Regions from separate parts of the Streptomyces sp. NPDC088553 genome, predicted to be linked through region 2. Evidence: riboswitches for the same ligand, from Rfam matches in the RefSeq annotation. Region 2 holds a riboswitch; the other holds the start of a gene.
The links. Region 2 has a riboswitch for S-adenosylmethionine ahead of ACIP8Z_RS30535 (aminotransferase class V-fold PLP-dependent enzyme). Riboswitches for the same ligand answer to the same signal wherever they lie in the genome.

Region 1 (10,813 bases), on a different contig from region 2:
CCATCGTCCCGGTGGCGTTGCGGAAGTGATACCCGAGTGGTGTAGACCTCATACCCGCGCACGCGAGAGACTTACGGCCCTGCGCAGAGCAAACGTGCGGCTCGATGCAGCTCAACGACGAGCAAAAGGTGGATGAAGCCGTGGAGCGGCGACGATTTCTTGGATTGACCGCGGCCGTCGCCGCACTCGGACTGACCGCCACGGTCGCCGGCTGTGGTTCCCTCGGGGGTGACTCCGGCGACGTGACCCTGAGACTGGTCGCGGCCGACTACGACCTCACCGGCGGCGACACCACCAAGAAGTACTGGGCCGGCCTCGTCGCCGCCTTCGAGGCCGGACACCCCGGCGTCAAGGTCGAGGTGCAGGTCGAGTCCTGGGACGACGTCGACCGCAAGGTCGCCGAGATGGTCGCGGCCGACAAGGCCCCCGACATCGCGCAGATCGGCGCCTACGCCGACTACGCGGCAGCCGACCAGCTCTACGCCGCCGACGAGCTCCTCTCCATACCCGTCCAGTCCAACTTCCTCGCGCCGCTCGTCGACGCCGGGGAGCACAAGCGGACCCAGTACGGGCTGCCCTTCGTCGCCTCCACCCGGCCGCTGTTCTACAACAAGGCCCTCTTCGACAAGGCCGGCGCCAAGCCCCCCACCACCTGGGCCGAGCTCGCCGAGGCCGCCGGGAAGCTGAAGGACGACGGTGTCCGCACCCCCTTCGCGCTGCCCCTCGGCCCCGAGGAGGCCCAGGCCGAGGCCCTGATGTGGATGCTCAGCGGCGGCGGTGGCTGGACCGACGGCACCGACCACTACGCGGTCGACTCCGACGCCAACATCAAGACCTTCGACTGGCTCAAGAACCACCTGGTCGGCAAGGGCCTCACCGGGCCCGTCGCCCCCGGCAAGCTCAACCGCAAGGCCGCCTTCGCCGCCTTCGCGAACGGCGAGGTCGGCATGCTCAACGGCCACCCCTCGCTCCTCAAGGAAGCCGCCAAGAAGGGCGTCGAGGTCGGGCAGATCCCGCTCCCGGGCGCCGACGGCCAGGCCGAGGCCGCCATGGGCGTGGCCGACTGGATCATGGGCTTCAAGCAGAACGGTCACCGCAAGGAGATCGGCGACTTCCTCAACTTCGTCTTCAGCGACGAGAACGTCCTGAAGTTCGCCGGCGACAACGACCTCCTGCCGGTCACCGTCACCGCCTCCACCCGCATGGAGACCGAGCCCGAGCACGCCAACCTGCGCGTCTTCCTCAAGACGCTCCCGGAGAGCCAGCTCCCGCCGGTCGGCAAGACGTCCTGGGCCAAGGTCAGCGAGAACGTCAAGCAGAACATCGGCAAGGCCGTCGCCCCGGCCGGGGTCCCCTCCGAGGTCCTCGGGGCGATCGGACGCGCGGCGACGGCGGCGGAGAACGCCGAGTAGGAGGGGCCGCTCGACCGGGCGGCCACGGCGTCGAGGAGCGCCGCTCGACCGGGCGGCCACGGCGTCGAGGAGCGCCGGGTAATAGGTTGGTCGTATGACCGAGGAGCGGGAAGCGGCGGACAACGGCGACGAAGGCGGGCTCAGAGAGCGCGAGCAGGCCCTCCTCGCCGTCGAGCGCCGCTCCTGGCCCGGCCCCGGCGCCAAGGAACGCGCGGTCCGCGAGAGCCTCGGACTCTCCCCGACCCGCTACTACCAGCTTCTCAACGCCCTCCTGGACGACCCCAGGGCCCTCGCCCACGACCCGGTGACGGTGAACCGGCTGCGGCGGGTGCGGGACGAGAAGAGACTCAAGCGCTGAAGCGAGGGCCCCCGGTGCCCGCGCCGGGCTCCTCACGTGCCGTCTTGTCCGTGGCCCTGACGTGGGCGGCGTGCGTGGGTAGGGTCGGGAGTATGGTCAGCCTCCCGCACCCGACCACATCCGCCGGCCGCGACGGTCTGGCCGCGCTGCTCGCGCGGCCCGAGAAGGCCGTCGTCGCCCTCGACTTCGACGGCACCCTCGCCGAGATCGTCCCCGACCCCGAACGGGCCCGCGCCCACCCCGGCGCCGTCGAGGCGCTCGCCGCGCTCGCGCCCGAGGTCGCCTCCGTCGCCGTCGTGACCGGCCGCCCCGCCGGGGTCGCCGTCCGGTACGGCGGCTTCGCCGGCGTCCCCGGCCTGGAGCACCTCGTCGTCCTCGGCCACTACGGCGCCGAACGCTGGGACGCCGTCACCGGTACCGTCCGGGCCGCCGCCCCGCACCCGGGCGTCGCCTCCGTCCGCGCCGAGCTCCCCGGCTTCCTCGACCGGGCCGGCGCCTGGCCGGGCGTCTGGATCGAGGAGAAGGGCCGCGCGGTCGCCGTCCACACCCGCCGCGCCCTCGACCCGGAGGGCGCCTTCGAGGCCCTCAAGGGCCCGCTGAGCGACCTCGCCACCCACCACGGCCTCGTCCTGGAGCCCGGCCGCATGGTCCTGGAGCTGCGGCCGCCGGGCATGGACAAGGGCGTCGCGCTCGCGGAGTACGTACGGGAGGTGGGCGCCGGGTCCGTGCTCTACGCAGGCGACGACCTGGGCGACCTGCCCGCCTTCGCCGCCGTCGAGAAGCTCCGCTTCGACGGCGTCCCGGGGCTCCTGGTCTGCTCCGGGTCCACGGAGGTCCCGGAGCTGGCCGACCGCGGGGACCTCGCGGTGGCTGGCCCGCCGGGGGTGGTGGAGTTCCTGAGGGCGCTGGCGGAGGCGGTACGGCGGGAGGCCTGAGCCGGGGCCGTCCCCGTCAGCCCTTCCGTACGAGCAGGTCCACCAGGCTCGTCGCCTCCTGCCCGGCGCTGTTCGCCTCTAGCCCGCGGCGCATCAGCTCGAAGTAGGGCAGGACCAGCTCCGGGCTGACGCCCTGGCCCTCGGCGGTCGCCAGGAAGGTCGGCGTGCCGGCCACCTGCATCGCCAGGTTGGAGTCCGTGTCGTCGTGGTCGCCGCTCGCCAGCCGGCGAGCGGTCCCGTCGACCCCGGGACCGACCATCGCCCGGATCCAGTCCCCGAGCAGCGGGGCGAACGCGACCGGGTCGATGTCCTCCTCGCGGATCAGGGCGAAGGCGTGCGCGGCCCCCGCGAACATCCCGTACATGGCGCTCAGCAGGGCCACGTCGTGCAGGGCCGCGAAGCCCGCGTCCTCGCCGACGTAGGTGGTGTTCACCGGCACGGCGAGGGACTCCCGGTGGAGCTCGAACAGCTCCCGCGAGCCGCTGTAGAAGACGTAGCTGCCGGCCTCCGGGATCCCGACCATCGGCGGGACGGCCATGATGCCGCCGTCCAGGTAGCGGGCGCCGCGCTCCTCGGCCCACGCGGCGCGGGTCCGGGCCTGGGCGGGGGTCGTGGTGGTCAGGTTGACCAGGTCCTTGCCGGTCAGGTCGACACCGTCCAGGGCGGTCTCCACCGAGGCGTCGTCGAGGAGGCAGACGATGACGAGGGTGCTCGCCGCGACCGCCTCGGCCGCGGTGTCCGCGACCTTCGCGCCCTCGGGGGCCAGCGCCTCCGCGCGGGCCGGGGTGCGGTTCCAGACGGTGAGCGGGTGCCCGGCGGCGAGCCAGGTGCGGGCCAGGGCGGTGCCCATCGCGCCGAGGCCGAGGAGGGTGACGGGGGTCTTTTCGATCGTGTTCGCTGTCATGATCACAAGGCTGCTCCAGGGCTCTGACCTGCTCAAGTACCCACTTGGAAGTGGGTGGTTACCCTGAGGTGAGCGAACAGGTCAGAAGGGTGGGGCACATGGCGACGCTGAACCGGCCCGGCACCGAGGACGGCCACGTCTGCGGGATCGACGCGGCGATGGAGGTCATCGGCGGCAAGTGGAAGGTGCTCATCCTGTGGGCGCTGCACCAGCGGCCGCACTGCCGTTTCGGCGAGCTGCGCCGGCTCGTCCCGGGCATCACGGAGAAGGTCCTGGCCTCCCATCTGCGGGAGCTGGAGGCGGACGGCATCGTGGACCGGGTCTCCTACGAGGAGGTCCCGCCCCGCGTCGAGTACGCCCTCACGAAGGACGGCGTCCGCCTCAACGAGGCCCTCGAACCCCTGGCGCTGTGGGGGCGCGAGCGGGCGGCCGCCGCCTCCCCGGAGCGGTCCTCCTCCTAGCTCTGCTCCCGCAGCGCGTCGAGCTGGTTCAGGAACCAGCGCTGCGGGGGCAGGGCCGTGGCCGTCGCCGCGAGGCGCTTCGTGCGGTCGGCGCGTTCGGACAGGGGCATCGTCAGGGCGGTGTGGAGGGCGACGGCGGTCTCCGAGACGTCGAAGGGGTTCACCGCGAGGACGTCCTCGCGCAGCTCCTCGTACGCGCCCGCGCCCGTCGACAGGACGAGCGCGCAGCCCGCGTCCGAGACCACCGGTATCTCCTTCGCGACCAGGTTCATGCCGTCGCGCACCGGGTTGACCAGGGCCACGTCCGCCAGGCGGTACGCGGCGAGGGAGCGGGTGAAGTCGTCCTCCACGGAGACGATCACCGGCTGCCAGTCGGCCGTGCCGAACTCCGCGTTGATCTCGGCGGCCAGGTCGGCCACCGAGGCCGTGTACGCGCGGTACGACTCCAGATCCTGCCGGGAGGGGTACGCCGAGGCCAGGTGGACCACCCGGTCGCGCCACTCCGGGTGGACGGTGAGCAGCTCCCGGTAGGCGAGGAGGCCGCGCAGGATGTTCTTCGACAGCTCCGTGCGGTCGACGCGGACGATGGTCCTGCGCTCGCCCACCTCGGCGCGGAGACGGGCGAGGGCCTCGTCCACCTCGGGGCGGTGGGCCAGGGCCCGCAGCTCGTCGCCGTCGACGCCCAGCGGGTACGCCCGGACCCGGGTGCGGCCCTTCCCGACGCCGTGGCGGCGCCACTCCACCCCGTGCCAGGGGTCGCCGCTCGGCCGGACGCCCTGGGCCGTCCCGGTCGGGTCGTCGCGCTGGGAGCAGCAGCTGATGAACGCCGACGCCCATCCCCAGGTGTGGAAGCCCAGCTCGTCGGCGCCGAGCATGCCCCACAGGAGTTCCTCGACGATGTCGTCCGGAACCATGCGCAGGTACTCGGGGGACACCCAGGGCGTGTGGGTGAAGTGCCCGATCCGCAGGTCGGGGCGGAGCTCCCGCAGCATCCCGGGGACGAGCGCCATGTGGTAGTCCTGCACCAGGACCGCCGCGCCGTCGTCCGCCTCGGCGGCCAGGGCTTCGGCGAAGGCGCGGTTGTAGGCGCGGTACGACTCCCAGAGGCGCCGGAACTCCGCGTCGAAGACGGGCTCGCGGGGGATGTCGTACAGGTGGTGGTGGAGGAACCACAGAACCGAGTTCGCGATGCCGTTGTACGCGTCGGCGTACACCTCCGGGTCGATGTCCAGCATCCGGACGCCCGGCTCGCCGATGCCGCGCCGGACGGCCTCCCGGTCGCCCTCGCCGAGCGCCGCGCACACCCACAGGCTGTCCTGCGAGGAGACGGCGCTCAGCCCGGAGACCAGGCCGCCGCCGCCCCTGCGGGCGTCGAGCTCACCGTCCTCGCCGCGCACGTACGAGACGGGTCCCCGGTTGGATGCCACGAGTACGGATGCCATGTGGCGAACCTAGCCCGTCCCGTAAACGCTCAAACGTACGTATACGAGACGAGGGGATCCGGCCACGGAGGGTGGCCGGACCTCCGGAGGGCCGTCAGTTCTCGCGCCGGCCGCGCATCGCGGCCTTCGCGACCAGGCCGGTGGCGGCGAGGGCCAGGCCCAGGGCGCCCAGCAGCCACAGCCGCTCGCCGTCGGCGCCGGTGTCGGCCATCGAGCCGCCGCCGCCGATCCCGTGCGGTCCGGGGGCCGGGGGTGCGGGGGTGGAATCGGCGGGGGTCGGGGTGGGCGTGGGCTCGACCGGGGCCGGTGTCGGGTCCGTGGGGGTGGGCGTGGGGTCCACCGGCGTCGGGGTCGGATCCACCGGGGCCGGCGTCGGCGTGGGGGTCGGCTTCGGCTTCCTGAGCTCCGGGGTCGCTCCGCAGGCGGGGTCCTCGCTGCCGTCTCCGCAGTTGGAGCGGGGGGTCTCGACCTTCACGCTGTTGCGGAGCCTCCCGTCTCCGGTCGGCGGGCTCTTGATCTTCACCGAGTAGGTGACGGTCGCCGTCCGCCCGGCCGGGATGGTCCCCGCGAATCCGATCCTGGACGCCTTGTAGGTCACCGTGCCCAGGTCCGTCCGCACGTCGCCCCGGTACTCGGCGTCGTCGAGGTTCCCGCTCAGGTCGTCGCTGAACCTGGCGTTCGGGTAGTCGTGCGCGCTGACGTTCTTCGCGGTGATCGTGTACGTGAGCGTGTCGCCCGGCTTCACCGTGCGCGGGCTCGCCGTCTTGGTGATCTCCAGGTCGGGGACCGGAACGGAGAAGGCCAGCGCGGAGGGCACGTAGGTGTCGCCGCGCGTCGTGAAGGTCAGATCGGCCGAGGTGGCGCCCTGCGGGACGGCGCCGTCGGGGATGTCGAAGGCCTTCGCGTCGATGCTCAGGTTGTTGACCAGGTCGGGGGCGACGGCACCGTCGTCCCCGCTGATGAAGAAGTTGCTGGTGTTGCCCGTGTGGGCCTCGGTGACGTTCCTGCCGTCGACGAGGAAGGTGTCACCCGGGGTGTTCCAGTCGCCCTCGTACGCGGTGACGCTCGCCCGCGCCTTGCCGCCGCTCCGATGGAAGCCGTCCACGCTGATCGTGGTCGCGGGGGAGGACGAGCGCTGGAGGACGTGCCCGCCGTACACGTACACGTTCCGCCGCTCGGGCGCGCGGACCGGGTCGGGACCCGGGAACCTGTGGACGACGGTCAGCGACCAGCCCGCCACGCAGCCCTTGCCGTCGGGCGCCCAGATGTTGCCGACGGTCACCTGCGCGTCCGTACCGGAGGTGCCCGCGAACGCGGCCGTCACGTCCGACTCGCCGGTGTAGTAGTGCGGGCCGTTGGTGTCGGCCGGGTCGGCGACCATGCTGTCGATCGAGACCGGGGTCAGGGCGCCCGCCCCGACCTTGATCACCGGGGCGGTCGTCGTGGGGTCGCCGGGCGAGCGCTCGACATCGGCGCCGGAGATGTCGCAGCGCTTCAGCCGCGCCCCGCTCGGCCCCGTGTACGTGCCGTCGTTGCCACCCCAGAAGAGCCGGGCGTACGCCACCTCCGCGCCCGCCGGGATCCGTACACGGCCGGTGCTGGAGCCGTACTCGCTCCCGAGGGCGCCGGCGTCGATCCGCCGCATCGCGAAGGTGTTGTTGTTGTCCGAGCCCTGGCCGCTCGCCGCGAGCGCACAACGGGCGGCCAGGTCGGCGGGGGCGTCCGGACAGCCCATGACCGTGTTGCCGACGGTCGTGAAGTCGCCGTACAGCGACGCGTCGTACCGCTTGCCGAACGGCTCGACCACGTCCGCCGCGGCCGGCCCCGCCGCCGTGAACGCCAGCGAGCCCGCCGTCAGTCCGACGGCCACGGCGGCCGCGAGCCCCCTGCCCAGGTGATGTTGTCTGAAGCCCATAAAAGGGCAATGTAGGCAAAACGGATCATCATCCGGCGTTACGCCACGCGGCGGTGCGCATACTCGGTGATTTCGGCCATCGGTGGCCGCTCCTCCGTGTCCACGTCGTACGTCCGCGGCTCGAAGCCCTCCTCGCCCCGCTCGAACTGCGTCAGCCGGGGGCGCACCAGATGGCCCCGCGAGAGCCGCAGCTGCGCCGTCCGGTAGATCGCCGCCGCCATCCGGCCCAGCGCCTGCCCGTCCTGGTGCCGGTGCTTGCGCACCCCCACGTCCACCTGCGCGAGCGCGTCCAGGCCCACCGTGTGCAGGGCGTCCACCAGCAGGCCGAGCTCCACTCCGTAACCGACAGGGAAGGGCAGCCGTTCGAGGAGGGACCGGCGCGCCGCGTACTCGCCGCCCAGCGGCTGCACGAAACCGGCCAGCCGCGGCCAGTGCAGATTGAGCAGAGGACGGGCCACGAGCTCCGTCACCCGACCCCCCTGACCAGGGGTGTCTCCGAACGGGCGGTCGTACATCGCCTTCACGAAGTCCACGTCCGGGTCGGTGAGGAGAGGGCCCACGATCCCCGACACGAAGTCCGCCGAGAAGTCCCGCAGGTCCGCGTCGATGAAGCACACGACGTCCCCGGTGGTCACCATCAGCGACCGCCACAGGACCTCGCCCTTGCCCGGCACGGCCGGTATCCGGGGGAGTATCGCGTCCCGCGCCACCACCCGCGCCCCGGCCGCCGCCGCCACCTCCGCCGTACGGTCCGAGGAGCCCGAGTCGATCACCACCAGCTCGTCGACGAGCGGCACCGCCTCCGACATGAGCTCACGCCGGATCACGGCGACGATGTCACCCACCGTCGCTTCCTCGTTCAGCGCCGGCAGGACGACGCTGACCTTCGTGTTCCGCTTCGCGGCGAGGATCCGCTCCAGCGGCCGGTCCGCCACGGACCAGGACCCCCGGTCCAGCCAGCGCTCCACCTCTTCCAGCACGTGATCTCCATCTCGCGGTTCGGACGGCCGGTCCAAGCGTCCGGGCCTTCGGTTACAGTCTTGAACAACGCGGATGCCCGATGCACGTCGGGGTGCCGCCCGCGCCGGAGCGCAGGAACGAAAGTTCACCGCGCTTCACAATCGAATACCGCTCATCCAGAGGGGCAGAGGGAAACGGCCCGTTGAAGCCCCGGCAACCCTCCAGTCGGTTTGTCTCGTCCTCCAGCGAGGCCCCCGGCTAGGGAAGGTGCCAAATCCGTCTCATGGCGAAAAATTCGTCATGGGAAAGATGAGGAGAAAGGGCCTCGCCTCCATGGCTGTACAGACTGCTACCCCCGCCACTTCGGTCGACCTCGGTCCCGCGTCCGGACTCTCCTGTCGCGAATGCGGTGAAGTCTTCCCGCTCGGCCCGATCTTCGCCTGCGAACTCTGTTTCGGACCGCTCGAAGTCGCGTACGACCTCCCCACCGGTGACCCCGAGGCGCTGCGCAAGCAGATCGAGGCCGGCCCCGCCAACATCTGGCGCTACGCCCCGCTGCTGCCCGTCCCCGCCGACGTCGCCGACAAGCCCAACCTGAACCCGGGCTGGACCAAGCTCGTCCAGGCCGACAACCTCGCCCGCGAGATCGGCGTCGCCCCCGGCAGGCTCTTCGTCAAGGACGACTCCGGCAACCCGACCCACTCCTTCAAGGACCGGGTCGTCGCCCAGGCCATCGAGGCCGCCCGCGCCTTCGGCTTCACCACCCTCTCCTGCTCCTCCACGGGCAACCTGGCCGGCGCCGTCGGTGCCGCCGCCGCCCGCGCCGGCTTCCGCTCCTGCGTGTTCATCCCGCACGACCTGGAGCAGGGCAAGGTCGTCATGGCCGGTGTCTACGGCGGTGACCTCGTCGCCATCGAGGGCAACTACGACGACGTCAACCGCTTCTGCTCCGAGCTCATCGGCGACCCGCTGGGCGAGGGCTGGGGCTTCGTCAACGTCAACCTCCGCCCGTACTACGGCGAGGGCTCCAAGACGCTGGCGTACGAGATCTGCGAGCAGCTCGGCTGGGTCATCCCCGACCAGCTCGTCATCCCGATCGCCTCCGGCTCCCAGCTCACGAAGATCGACAAGGGTCTCCAGGAGCTCATCAAGCTCGGCCTCGTCGAGGACAAGCCGTACAAGATCTTCGGCGCCCAGGCCGAGGGCTGCTCCCCGGTGTCGGTGGCCTTCAAGGCCGGCCACGACGTCGTACGGCCCCAGAAGCCGAACACGATCGCCAAGTCGCTCGCGATCGGCAACCCGGCCGACGGCCCGTACGTCCTCGACATCGCCCGCCGCACCGGCGGCGCCGTGGAGGACGTGAACGACGAGCAGGTCGTGGACGCGATCAAGCTCCTCGCGCAGACCGAGGGCATCTTCGCCGAGACCGCGGGCGGCGTGACCGTCGGCGTCACGAGGAAGCTCGTCGAGAACGGGCTGATCGACCCGAACCTCACCACCGTCGTCCTCAACACCGGCGACGGACTCAAGACCCTGGACGCGGTGGCCGACACCTCTCAGGCGACCGTCACCATCCGCCCGAGCCTGGACGCGTTCCGCGACGCCGGCCTGGCCCTCTGAAAGGTTTCGAAGACATGGCCGTGAACGTCCGCATCCCCACCATCCTCCGCACCTACACGGGCGGGCAGTCCGAGGTCCAGGCCGAGGGCGCGACCCTCGCCGAGGTCATTGCGGACCTGGAGAAGAACCACACGGGCATCGCCGCCCGGGTCCTGGACGACCAGGGCAAGCTGCGCCGCTTCGTCAACGTCTACGTGAACGACGACGACGTGCGCTTCGAGCAGGGCCTGGAGACGGCCACCCCGGCCGGCGCCGGCGTCTCGATCATCCCGGCCGTCGCCGGAGGCTGCTGAGCCCCTCACGGCTCGCCGCTTGTCCCGTCTTTCTTGAATTGCCCCTTCCGCGCCATAAAGCGGAAGGGGCAATTCTGCATGGTTGGGCGCGGTAGAGTTGGGGAAGTCCCCTCCGCTGCTCATGCCGGGCGCATATGAGAATGCGTCCCCGCACGACAAGAAGCAGCCAAAGTGCGTGCGCGTTGTGTACCTTCTGCACGCTTTGCCGGGCCCGAATTGCCCGGTAAATCAAGGGAATCTCCCCAATTCGCCTTTCCGTGGCGCCCAGAATTCTCAGTCGATTGACCTGTTGCAGAGGGCAGTTGGGCAGATACATTCAGCCGCGGTCGACGCGTTCCGGCGCAGGGTCTGACCCGGGTTCCGCGAAGTGCGGGTCCCGCGCAAGGGCCAGTAATAGGGGAGTTAGGCATGGCTCAGGGCACCGTCAAGTGGTTCAACGCGGAGAAGGGCTACGGCTTCATCGCGGTCGACGGTGGTGCGGATGTTTTCGTCCACTACAGCGCGATCCAGATG
Region 2 (10,813 bases):
GTACGGCAAGAAGATCGAGGTCGACGACCCGTGGGGCTACGGCCGTTCGCTCGAATGGGCGACGTCCTGCCCGCCGCCCCGGCACAACTTCCTCACCCTGCCGCGGATCCGTTCGGAATCCCCGGCGTTCGATCTGCACCACCCTGAGATCGCGGCTCTCGACCAGCTCGAGAACAAGGGTCACGTGGCCGAGGCCCTCGCGGGCGGCAAGGAGGCCGGCAAGTGAAGATCCAGGGCAAGATGTTCATCTGGCTGAGCGTCTTCATCCTCGCCATGGCCGTCCTGTACGGCGTGTGGTCGAAGGAGCCGGTCGGTACGACGGCGCTGTTCCTGGCGTTCGGCCTGTCCATCATGATCGGCTACTACCTGGCCTTCACGGCCAAGCGTGTCGACGCGATGGCGCAGGACGACAAGGAGGCCGACGTCGCGGACGAGGCCGGTGAAGTGGGCTTCTTCGCCCCGCACAGCTGGCAGCCGCTGTCGCTGGCCGTCGGTGGCGCGCTCGCCTTCCTCGCCATCGCGATGGGCTGGTGGATCCTGTACTTCTCCGCCCCGCTGATCCTCGTCGGCCTGTTCGGCTGGGTCTTCGAGTTCTACCGCGGCGAGAACCAGAACCAGTAGCGGTACCCGCTCCGCACCGGAGCACCCGAGAGGGGCCCGGACACTTCGTCACCGAAGTGTCCGGGCCCCTCTTTTGGCGCACTCGGCGCGCTGGTGGCGAGGACAGTCCTTAGCGTGAAGTCATGAACGACACGCCGCGCATTCGGACTGTTCTCAGCTCCACTCTTCTGGCCGTCACCGTCACCGCAGCCGCCACGTCGTGCGCGGGCTCCGACGGCCACCCGCTGTCGGCGAGGGCGTATGACGCGGCGGACCAGCTCGCGGTCAGCGCCCCCTCGGACGGCGCCAAGGCGGACCCCGAGAAGCCCCTTGAGGTCACCGCCAAGGGCGACGACGGCAGGATCACCGACGTCACCGCCATCGACGCCTCGGGCCACCACCTGGCGGGCGAACTCACCGCGGACGGTCAGCGCTGGCGCTCCACGGCCGCCCTGGCGGCCGGCGCCCGCTACACGGTCCGCGTCGCCACCGAGGACGAGGACGGCGCTCCAGGCGCCCGTACGTTCACCTTCGAGACGGCCCCGGCCAAACGGGCGCTGACCGCGACCTTCGGCCCGGAGGCGGGCACCTACGGCGTCGGACAGCCCATCACGGCCGATCTCAGCCTCCCGGTCAAGGACCGCTCGGCGCGTGCCGTCGTGGAGCGGGCCCTCAAGGTCCGCTCCACGCCGGCCGTCGAGGGCGCCTGGTACTGGGTGGACGACAAGAAGCTGCACTTCCGTCCGAAGGAGTACTGGCCGGCCGGCGCGACCGTCACGGTCACCGGCAACCTGGACGGCCTCAAGGTCGGCGACAAGCTCTACGGCGGCGCGTCCAAGCCGCTGAAGCTCACGATCGGCGACCGGATCGAGGCCGTCGCGGACGCCGGGTCGCACTACATGACCGTGCGGCGCAACGGAGAAGTGATCAATACCATTCCGGTGACCACCGGCAAGCCGGGCTTCTCCACCCGAAACGGGATCAAAGTGGTGCTCGGCAAGGAGTACTACGTCCGGATGCGGGGCACCAGCATCGGCATCGCGGAGGGCAGCTCGGAGTCGTACGACCTGCCGGTCTACTACGCCACCCGGGTGACCTGGAGCGGTGAGTACGTCCACGCCGCGCCCTGGTCGGTCGGCTCGCAGGGCGTGGCGAACGTCAGCCACGGCTGTGTCGGCATGTCGACGGGGAACGCGGCCTGGTTCTACGAGACCGTCCGCCCCGGCGACATCGTCCGCGTCGTCAACAGCTACGGCGACACGATGGACACCTTCGGCAACGGCTTCGGCGACTGGAACCTGCCGTGGGCCAAGTGGCGCGAGGGCAGCGCCCTGGTGGAGGCCGCCGGCAACCCGGTGGCCCCCACGGAGAAGGCCCGCCTCAGGCCCCTCCCTCTCTAGGGCTCGGTTCTCCTCCGGGGCGCCGAAGCCCCTTCGGCTCAGTCGCCGCGTGCGGCGACTACGCGTCGATCGACAGGCGCGAGCGGATCAGGGAGGCCAGGGACGCCGCGAACTCGACCGGTTCCACCGGAAGGGTGACCGCGGCGTCCGCGCGGCTCCAGGTGGCCAGCCAGGCGTCCTGCGGGCGCCCGATGAGCAGCAGCACCGGCGGGCAGTGGAAGACCTCGTCCTTGATCTGCCGGCAGACGCCCATGCCGCCCGCGGGAACCGCCTCGCCGTCCAGGACGCACACGTCGATGCCGCCCTCGTCCAGGTGCTTCAGCACCGCCGGCAGCGTCGCGCACTCCACGAACTCCACCGGCGGGACGTCCGACGCGGGCCTGCGCCCGGCCGCCAGCCGTACCTGCTCGCGGGTGTTCGCGTCGTCGCTGTAGACCAGGACCGTGGCACTCGACTGCATCGTTCCTCCGGCTGGGAAGGCGGGTGGGTCGTCGTCGACCGATGCGCGGATGCTACTCCGGTCCACACCCCGTCAACACCCGTTCAACACCTGTTCGAAGGGTGCCGGGGGGCCCTTCCACTGGGCCGTTCGGGCTGGACACACCCCTCTGACACTCCGAACGGCACCCCCCGGAGTGAGGGCGGGATAAGCGACCGACATAATGTCGGTCGTGGCGACAGTAACGACAGTAGAAACAGGGCACGCGCACCCGTCGGTCAATCGACCGAACCTCACCAGCGTCGGAACCATCATCTGGTTGAGCTCCGAGCTGATGTTCTTCGCGGCCCTCTTCGCGATGTACTTCACCCTTCGATCGGTGATGGGTGCCGAGTACTGGGCGGAAAAGGCAGATGCCTTGAACTTCCCGTTCTCGGCCACCAACACCACGATCCTGGTGCTCTCCTCACTCACCTGCCAGCTCGGCGTCTTCGCCGCGGAGCGGGGCGACGTGAAGAAGCTCCGGTCGTGGTTCATCATCACGTTCGTGATGGGTTCGATCTTCATCGGCGGGCAGGTCTTCGAGTACACCGAGCTGGTGAAGCACGAGGGCCTCTCGCTCTCGTCGGACCCGTACGGCTCCGTGTTCTACCTGACCACCGGCTTCCACGGCCTGCACGTGACGGGCGGTCTCATCGCCTTCCTGCTGGTCCTCGGCCGGACGTACGCCGCCAAGAGGTTCACTCACGAGCAGGCAACCGCCGCCATCGTCGTGTCCTACTACTGGCACTTCGTCGATGTCGTCTGGATCGGCCTCTTCGCCACGATCTACATGATCAAGTAGTCGGCGCCGCCGACACGGCGGACCGAGACATCCAGCAAGCATCGACGCAGAAGATCCTGACACCGGGGTAATCCGTGAAAAAGCTCTCCGCACGACGACGCCATCCGCTGGCGGCGGTCGTCGTCCTACTTCTCGCGCTGGCGGCCACTGGGGGGCTGTACGCCGCGTTCGCGCCCGCGGGCACGGCGAAGGCCGACGAAACCGCCCAGTCCCTCGCCATCGAGGAGGGGAAGAAGCTCTACTCCGTCGGCTGCGCCAGCTGCCACGGAACCGGCGGTCAGGGCACCACTGACGGCCCCTCCCTCGTCGGCGTCGGTTCGGCGGCCGTCGACTTCCAGGTCGGCACGGGTCGCATGCCGGCCCAGCAGCCGGGCGCCCAGGTCCCGAAGAAGAAGGTCATCTACTCGCAGGCTGAGATCGATCAGCTCGCGGCGTACGTCGCCTCTCTCGGTGCCGGTCCGATCACGCCGACCGAGAGCCAGTACAGCCCTGACGGTGCCGACATCGCCAAGGGTGGCGAACTGTTCCGCACCAACTGTGCCCAGTGCCACAACTTCACCGGCGAGGGTGGCGCGCTGACCTACGGCAAGTACGCCCCGAACCTCGAAGGCGTGAGCCCGAAGCACCTCTACGAGGCCATGCAGACCGGCCCGCAGAACATGCCCTCCTTCCCGGACACGACCATGCCGGAGAAGGAGAAGAAGGACATCATCGCGTACGTCCAGGCCGTCAACAGCGACGAGGCCGACAACCCGGGCGGTCTCAAGCTCGGTGGCCTCGGCCCCGTCAGCGAGGGTCTGTTCGCCTGGGTCTTCGGTCTGGGTGCGCTGATCGCAGTTGCCGTCTGGGTCGCGGCCCACACCGCTAAGGCCAAGAAGTCATGAGTAGCCAAGAGATTCCAGAAGAGAACCTGCCGGCAGGGCAGGACACCGCGCACGGCGCGGTGAAGGTCGCCGACGACCCGTTCGCCGACCCGGGCCTCCCGCCCCACAAGCCCCGCATCCAGGACATCGACGAGCGGGCCGCGCGTCGGTCCGAGCGCGCGGTGGCGTTCATGTTCACGCTGTCGATGCTGGCCACGATCGGCTTCATCGCCTCGTACGTGATCTTCCCGGTCGACAAGATCGTGTACATCTGGCCCTTCGGCCGGGTGTCCGCGCTCAACTTCGCGCTGGGTTGGACCCTGGGTCTCGCGCTCTTCTTCATCGGCGCGGGCGCGGTCCACTGGGCCCGCACCCTGATGTCCGACGTCGAGATCGCGGACGAGCGTCACCCGATCGCGGCCGACGCCGAGACCAAGGCGAAGGTCATGTCGGACTTCGCGGCCGGTGCCGCCGAGTCGGGCATGGGCCGTCGCAAGCTCATCCGCAACACGATGTTCGGCGCGCTGTCGCTCGTTCCGCTCTCCGGCATCGTGCTGCTGCGTGACATGGGCCCGCTGCCCGAGAAGAAGCTCCGGACCACGATGTGGGCCAAGGGTCTTCAGCTCATCAACATGAACACGAACGAGCCGCTGCGTCCCGAGGACGTCGCGGTCGGTTCGCTGACCTTCGCGATGCCCGAGGGCCTCTCGGAGCACGACCACCACTTCCAGACCGAGATCGCCAAGGCCGCCCTGATGATCGTCCGGATCCAGCCGGAGGACATCAAGGACAAGCGCGAGCTCGAGTGGTCGCACGAGGGCATCGTCGCCTTCTCGAAGATCTGCACCCACGTGGGCTGCCCGATCTCCCTGTACGAGCAGCAGACGCACCACGTCCTCTGCCCGTGCCACCAGTCCACCTTCGACCTCTCCGACGGCGCCCGCGTCATCTTCGGCCCGGCCGGTCACGCCCTCCCGCAGCTGCGGATCGGCGTGAACGACAAGGGCTTCCTGGAGGCGCTCGGCGACTTCGACGAGCCCGTCGGTCCTGCCTTCTGGGAGCGCGGATGAGCACCGTGACCGATTCGAAGAAAGCACCCGCCGGTGAGCGGGTGGCCGACTGGGCCGACGGACGCCTGGGGATCTACACGCTGGCCAAGGCCAACATGCGGAAGATCTTCCCGGACCACTGGTCCTTCATGCTCGGTGAGATCTGCCTGTACAGCTTCCTCATCATCATCCTGACGGGCGTCTATCTGACGATGTTCTTCCACCCGTCGATGAACGAGGTGGAGTACGTCGGACCGTACGTCCCGCTCCAGGGACAGCTGATGTCCGAGGCGTTCAACTCGACGATGCACATCTCGTTCGAGGTCCGCGGTGGTCTGCTCATCCGGCAGATCCACCACTGGGCGGCGCTGATCTTCCTCGCCGGCATGTTCGTGCACATGATGCGCGTGTTCTTCACGGGCGCGTTCCGCAAGCCGCGTGAGATCAACTGGCTGTTCGGCTTCCTGCTGTTCTTCCTGGGCATGTTCACCGGCTTCACCGGTTACTCGCTCCCGGACGACCTGCTCTCCGGCACCGGTGTCCGCTTCATGCAGGGCGCGATCCTGTCCGTCCCGGTCGTCGGCACGTACCTGTCGATGTTCCTGTTCGGCGGGGAGTTCCCCGGCGGCGACTTCGTGGCCCGGTTCTACTCGGCCCACGTCCTGCTGCTGCCCGGCATCATGCTCGGCCTCGTGGTCGCCCACCTCATCCTGGTGTTCTTCCACAAGCACACGCAGTTCGCCGGCCCCGGCCGTACGAACAAGAACGTCGTGGGCATGCCGCTGCTGCCGGTCTACATGGCCAAGGCCGGAGGCTTCTTCTTCCTGGTCTTCGGTGTCATCGCGGTCATCGCGGCGATCGCCTCGATCAACCCGATCTGGGCCATCGGCCCGTACCGGCCGGACCAGGTGTCCACCGGCGCCCAGCCCGACTGGTACATGGGCTTCGCCGAGGGTCTGATCCGTGTCATGCCGGGCTGGGAGATCAACCTCTGGGGCCACACGCTCGTCCTGGGCGTGATGATCCCGCTGGCGATCTTCCCGGCGGTCCTCGCGGCGATCGCGGTCTACCCGTTCATCGAGTCGTGGATCACCGGCGACAAGCGCGAGCACCACATCGCGCAGCGCCCGCGCAACGCTCCGACGCGCACCGCCTTCGGTGTCGCCTGGATCACCGCGTACATGATCATGCTCGTGGGTGGTGGAAACGACCTCTGGGCGACCCACTTCCACCTGTCGCTCAACTCGATCACCTGGTTCGTGCGGATCTTCTTCTTCGTCGGCCCGGTCATCGCGTTCATCGTCACCAAGCGGATCTGCCTCGGCCTCCAGCGCCGTGACAAGGACAAGGTGCTGCACGGTCGCGAGTCCGGCATCATCAAGCGCCTGCCGCACGGTGAGTTCGTCGAGATCCACGAGCCGCTCAGCCAGGGCGAGCTGCACCGCCTCACCGCGCACGAGCAGTACGACGCGGCGGAGCTTCCGCCGGCCGTCGACGAGAACGGTGTGGAGCGCAAGATCGGGCGCATGGAGAAGCTCCGGGTCAAGCTCAACAAGGGCTACTACGGCGACGACAGCCAGATCGCCAAGCCCACCGTCGAGGAGTACAAGGAGATCCAGAGCGGCCACGGCCACCACTGATCACCTGACTTCCTGACGTTCGACACGTCGCCACGGCGAGAGCCCCGTCCATTCGATGGACGGGGCTCTTTGCCGTCCCCGGGGGTCGATAGGCTGGTCGTAACCTATTGCGCGCGCAATCAACTATGGAGCTGCCATGAGCGCTGTGACCCCCGCTGGAGGACCTACGTCGGCGGGCCGCTCCTGGCCCGTCGTCCTGGACGGTCTGCTGTCCGGCCGCGACCAGAGCGCGGAGGACACCGCCTGGGCCATGGACCGGATCCTGCGCGGCGAGGCCACCGACGCCCAGATCGCCGGCTTCGTCGTGGCCCTGCGCGCCAAGGGCGAGACCGTCGAGGAGATCACCGGCCTCGTCCGCACCATGTACGAGCACGCGAACACGATCGAGGTGCCCGGCGCCACCGTCGACATCGTCGGCACCGGCGGCGACGGCGCCAAGACCGTCAACATCTCCACCATGTCGGCGATCGTCGTGGCCGGCACCGGCGCCAAGGTCGTCAAGCACGGCAACCGGGCCGCGTCCTCCGCCTCCGGTGCCTCCGACGTCCTGGAGAAGCTCGGCGTCAACCTGGACCTGACCCCGAAGCGGGTCGTCGAGGTCGCCGAGGAGGCCGGGATCACCTTCTGCTTCGCCGTGAAGTTCCACCCGGCGCTGCGCCATGTGGCGATGGCCCGCAAGGAGCTCGGCATCCGGACCGTCTTCAACTTCCTGGGTCCGCTCACCAATCCGGCCCGCGTCCGGTCCCAGGCGACCGGTGTCGCCGACGCCCGGGTGGCTCCCATCGTCGCCGGGGTGCTCGCCGAGCGCGGCTCCTCCGCGCTCGTCTTCCGCGGCGACGACGGCCTCGACGAGCTGACCACCACCGCCACCTCGCGGGTCTGGGTGGTCCGCGACGGTGCGGTGCGGGAGGAGGCCTTCGACCCCCGGGACGTCGGCATCGACCTCGTCCCCGTGGAGGCGCTGCGCGGCGCGGACGCCTCGTACAACGCCGACGTGGCCCGTCGGCTGCTCGCGGGGGAGACCGGTCCGGTACGGGACGCGGTGCTGCTCAACTCGGCGGCGGCGCTGACCGCGCTCGCGCCGGGGGACGGCACCCTGGTGGAGCAGATCCGGGCCGGCATGGAGAAGGCCGCGGAGGCGATCGACTCCGGCGAGGCCCGCCGGGCCCTGGACCGCTGGGTCGCCGCCAGCAACGCCTGAATCCCGCACGCCGTACGCCCATGACCCCGGTCCAGCATGCGGACCGGGGTCTTGCGCGTCGGCGATCATGTGGCAGGATGCTCTACAGGTCACGAGTGACAGCGTTTTGGCCCCGGCTTGCTGTCCGGCAACCCTCCGTCCGTGGCGGGGTGCCCCGGGTGATGACCAGGCCGTAGGCAGCGAGGTCTACGGCAAGCGCGGACCCCTCGAACACCAGGGGTCCTGGTCTCTCGAGGAGCTTTTTCCGTGAGCAAGCGAATGCGATAGGGCGAGTACGCCCCTTCTTCACCCTCGGATCATCGGATCAGGGTCACTTCCGCGTACTCCGTGTACCCCTGAGTCTCCCTGTGCACCCGTGTCTTCCGAGGCCTCTCACCCGTACCCCGCCGCCTCCGGCCGCGTACGGGATCACCGAAGCCATTCCGCACCGCCCGCCGGGAGATACCGCCATGTCCGCACGCCCTGACGCCGCCGTCGCCACCGTCGAGACCGCCGCCACCCTCGTCGAGACCGCTTCCGCCGAGACCGCCGCGGAGTCCGCCGATCCCTGCTGCGCCGCCCCGCTGCCCGTGCTCGGCCGGGACGTCACCGTCCCGCTCGTCACCGGCGGCGAGGTGACCTACGCGGCGCTCGACTACGCGGCCAGCGCGCCGGCCCTCCAGCGGGTGTGGGACGACGTCGCCGCGTACGCCCCCTACTACGGCAGCGTCCACCGCGGTGCCGGGTACCTCTCCCAGCTCTCCACCGACCTCTTCGAGAACAGCCGCGTCACCGTCGCCGAGTTCCTCGACTGCCGCCCCGGCGACCAGGTCGTCTTCACCCGCTCCACCACCGACTCGCTCAACCTGCTCGCCGCCACCCTCCCGGCCGACTGCCAGGTCTTCGTCTTCGAGACCGAGCACCACGCCTCGCTGCTGCCCTGGCGAGACGCCCGCGTCACCTACCTCGACGCGCCGCGCACCCCGGAGCAGGCCGTCGCCACCCTGGAGCGCGCGCTCGCCGACCGCGACCCCTACGGTCCGGCCCTCGTCTGCGTCACCGGCGCCTCCAACGTCACCGGGGAGCTGTGGCCGGTGAAGGAGCTCGCCGCCGCCGCGCACGCCCACGGTGCCCGGATCGTGCTCGACGCCGCCCAGCTCGCGCCCCACCACCCGGTCTCCGTCCAGGAGCTCGACGTGGACTGGATCGCCTTCTCCGGGCACAAGCTGTACGCGCCCTTCGGCTCCGGCGTCCTCGCGGGCCGCGCCGACTGGCTGCAGGACTCCGAGCCCTACCTCGCGGGCGGCGGCGCCTCCCGCAAGGTGGCCCGTCGGGCCGACGGTGGCGTGGACGTGGAGTGGCACACCACCGCGGCCCGGCACGAGGCCGGTTCGCCGAACGTCATCGGCGTCTACTCCATCGCCTCCGCCTGCAAGGCGCTCACCGAGGCCGGCTTCGACACCCTCGTCGAGCGCGAGCGGCACCTGATCGCCAAGGTCCGGGAGGGACTCGCCGAGGTCCCCGAGGTCAAGGTGCTCTCGCTGTTCGGCGACGACGCGCCGCGCGTCGGCGTCATCTCCTTCGTCGTGGAGGGCTGGAACAGCTCCCACTTCGCCGCCGCGCTCTCCGCCGAGTACGGCATCGGCGTCCGCGACGGTCTCTTCTGCGCCCACCCGCTGGTCCGCACGCTGCTCGGCAGCGACCCGCAGGACCCGGGCGAGTGCGGCGCCCCCGAGGCGGCCCCGGGGGAGAGGTCGCTCAACGCCATCCGGGTGAGCTTCGGCGCCGGTACGCCGGACGAGCACGTGGAGCGGTTCGTCGGCGCCGTGAAGGAGCTCGTCCGCGACGGCGCGCAGTGGAAGTACCGTACCGAGGACGGCCGCTGCGTCCCGGACCGCGGCTGATCACTCACTCGTACGGGTGAAGGGGGCCTCCCGAGCGGGAGGCCCCCTTCACCCGTGCCGTGTACGCGGTCTCAGGACTCCAGACCGATGGCGAAGGCCGCCTCCAGATCGTGCTGGGAGTACGTACGGAAGGCGACATGCGTGTCCGTGGCCTCGACGCCCGGGATCTTGCTGATGCTGCCGGGGATGACGTCCGCCAGGTCGTCGTGACGGGGCACGCGGACCATGGCGATGAGGTCGTAGGTGCCGGTCACCGAGAAGACCTCGCTGACGCTGTCGAGCCCGGCGATCGACTCGGCGATCTCGGGGATGCGGTCCACGCTGGTCTTGATGAGCACGATCGCGGTGATCACGGCTGGCTTTCTCCCTCGGTCGCCGCGGTTTGGGCTTTCACTCTATCCCCACCCCGGTAGCGCCCCCAGGCGTAGAGGAAGCCGACGGAGAAGCCCACCACATGGGCCAGATAGGCGACGCCGGGGCCGGCGCCCGCGGCCCGCGCCGCCAGCCACTGGAGCACGAACCAGAAGATCAGCACGATCCAGGCGGGGAAGCGCAGCGGCAGGAAGAAGAGGAACGGGAAGAGACTGGTGACCCGGGAGCGCGGGAAGAGGAAGAGGAAGGCCCCGAGCACCCCGGAGATCGCCCCGGACGCCCCGACCAGGGTCTGCTCGCTGTTCGCGTGCGCCACCGCGTACCCGAGCAGCGCGAGGTAGCCCGTGCCCAGGTAGAAGAGGGCGAACTCGACGGGACCCATGCGCTCCTCGGCCATCGCCCCGAAGACGTACAGGAACAGCATGTTTCCCAGCAGGTGGAGCCAGCTGCCGTGGACGAAGAGCGCGGTGAGCGGGGTGAGCAGGGCGCGGGGCTCGCCGCTCATCAGCTCGGCGGGGACGA

Region 1: another riboswitch for S-adenosylmethionine. It lies ahead of thrC (threonine synthase); the one in region 2 lies ahead of ACIP8Z_RS30535 (aminotransferase class V-fold PLP-dependent enzyme).

Annotation. Positions count from the first base shown of each region.
Region 1 is NZ_JBIVMG010000005.1:125,187-135,999, forward strand. Features, by position in the region: gene ACIP8Z_RS17305 (ABC transporter substrate-binding protein) at 105-1,412, shown strand; gene ACIP8Z_RS17310 (DUF3263 domain-containing protein) at 1,507-1,770, shown strand; gene otsB (trehalose-phosphatase) at 1,863-2,705, shown strand; gene ACIP8Z_RS17320 (NAD(P)-dependent oxidoreductase) at 2,722-3,609, opposite strand; gene ACIP8Z_RS17325 (winged helix-turn-helix transcriptional regulator) at 3,708-4,070, shown strand; gene ACIP8Z_RS17330 (trehalose-6-phosphate synthase) at 4,067-5,512, opposite strand; gene ACIP8Z_RS17335 (hypothetical protein) at 5,607-7,427, opposite strand; gene ACIP8Z_RS17340 (glucosyl-3-phosphoglycerate synthase) at 7,466-8,407, opposite strand; SAM riboswitch class I at 8,557-8,703, shown strand; gene thrC (threonine synthase) at 8,697-10,007, shown strand; gene ACIP8Z_RS17350 (MoaD/ThiS family protein) at 10,022-10,300, shown strand; gene ACIP8Z_RS17355 (cold-shock protein) at 10,709-10,813, shown strand, end outside.
Region 2 is NZ_JBIVMG010000010.1:171,312-182,124, reverse strand. Features, by position in the region: gene ctaD (cytochrome c oxidase subunit I) at 1-226, shown strand, start outside; gene ACIP8Z_RS30575 (cytochrome c oxidase subunit 4) at 223-621, shown strand; gene ACIP8Z_RS30570 (Ig-like domain-containing protein) at 744-2,000, shown strand; gene ACIP8Z_RS30565 (hypothetical protein) at 2,059-2,460, opposite strand; gene ACIP8Z_RS30560 (heme-copper oxidase subunit III) at 2,663-3,283, shown strand; gene ACIP8Z_RS30555 (c-type cytochrome) at 3,358-4,167, shown strand; gene ACIP8Z_RS30550 (Rieske 2Fe-2S domain-containing protein) at 4,164-5,216, shown strand; gene ACIP8Z_RS30545 (cytochrome bc complex cytochrome b subunit) at 5,213-6,835, shown strand; gene trpD (anthranilate phosphoribosyltransferase) at 6,972-8,036, shown strand; SAM riboswitch class IV at 8,124-8,240, shown strand; gene ACIP8Z_RS30535 (aminotransferase class V-fold PLP-dependent enzyme) at 8,486-9,919, shown strand; gene ACIP8Z_RS30530 (Lrp/AsnC family transcriptional regulator) at 9,991-10,272, opposite strand; gene ACIP8Z_RS30525 (rhomboid family intramembrane serine protease) at 10,269-10,813, opposite strand, start outside.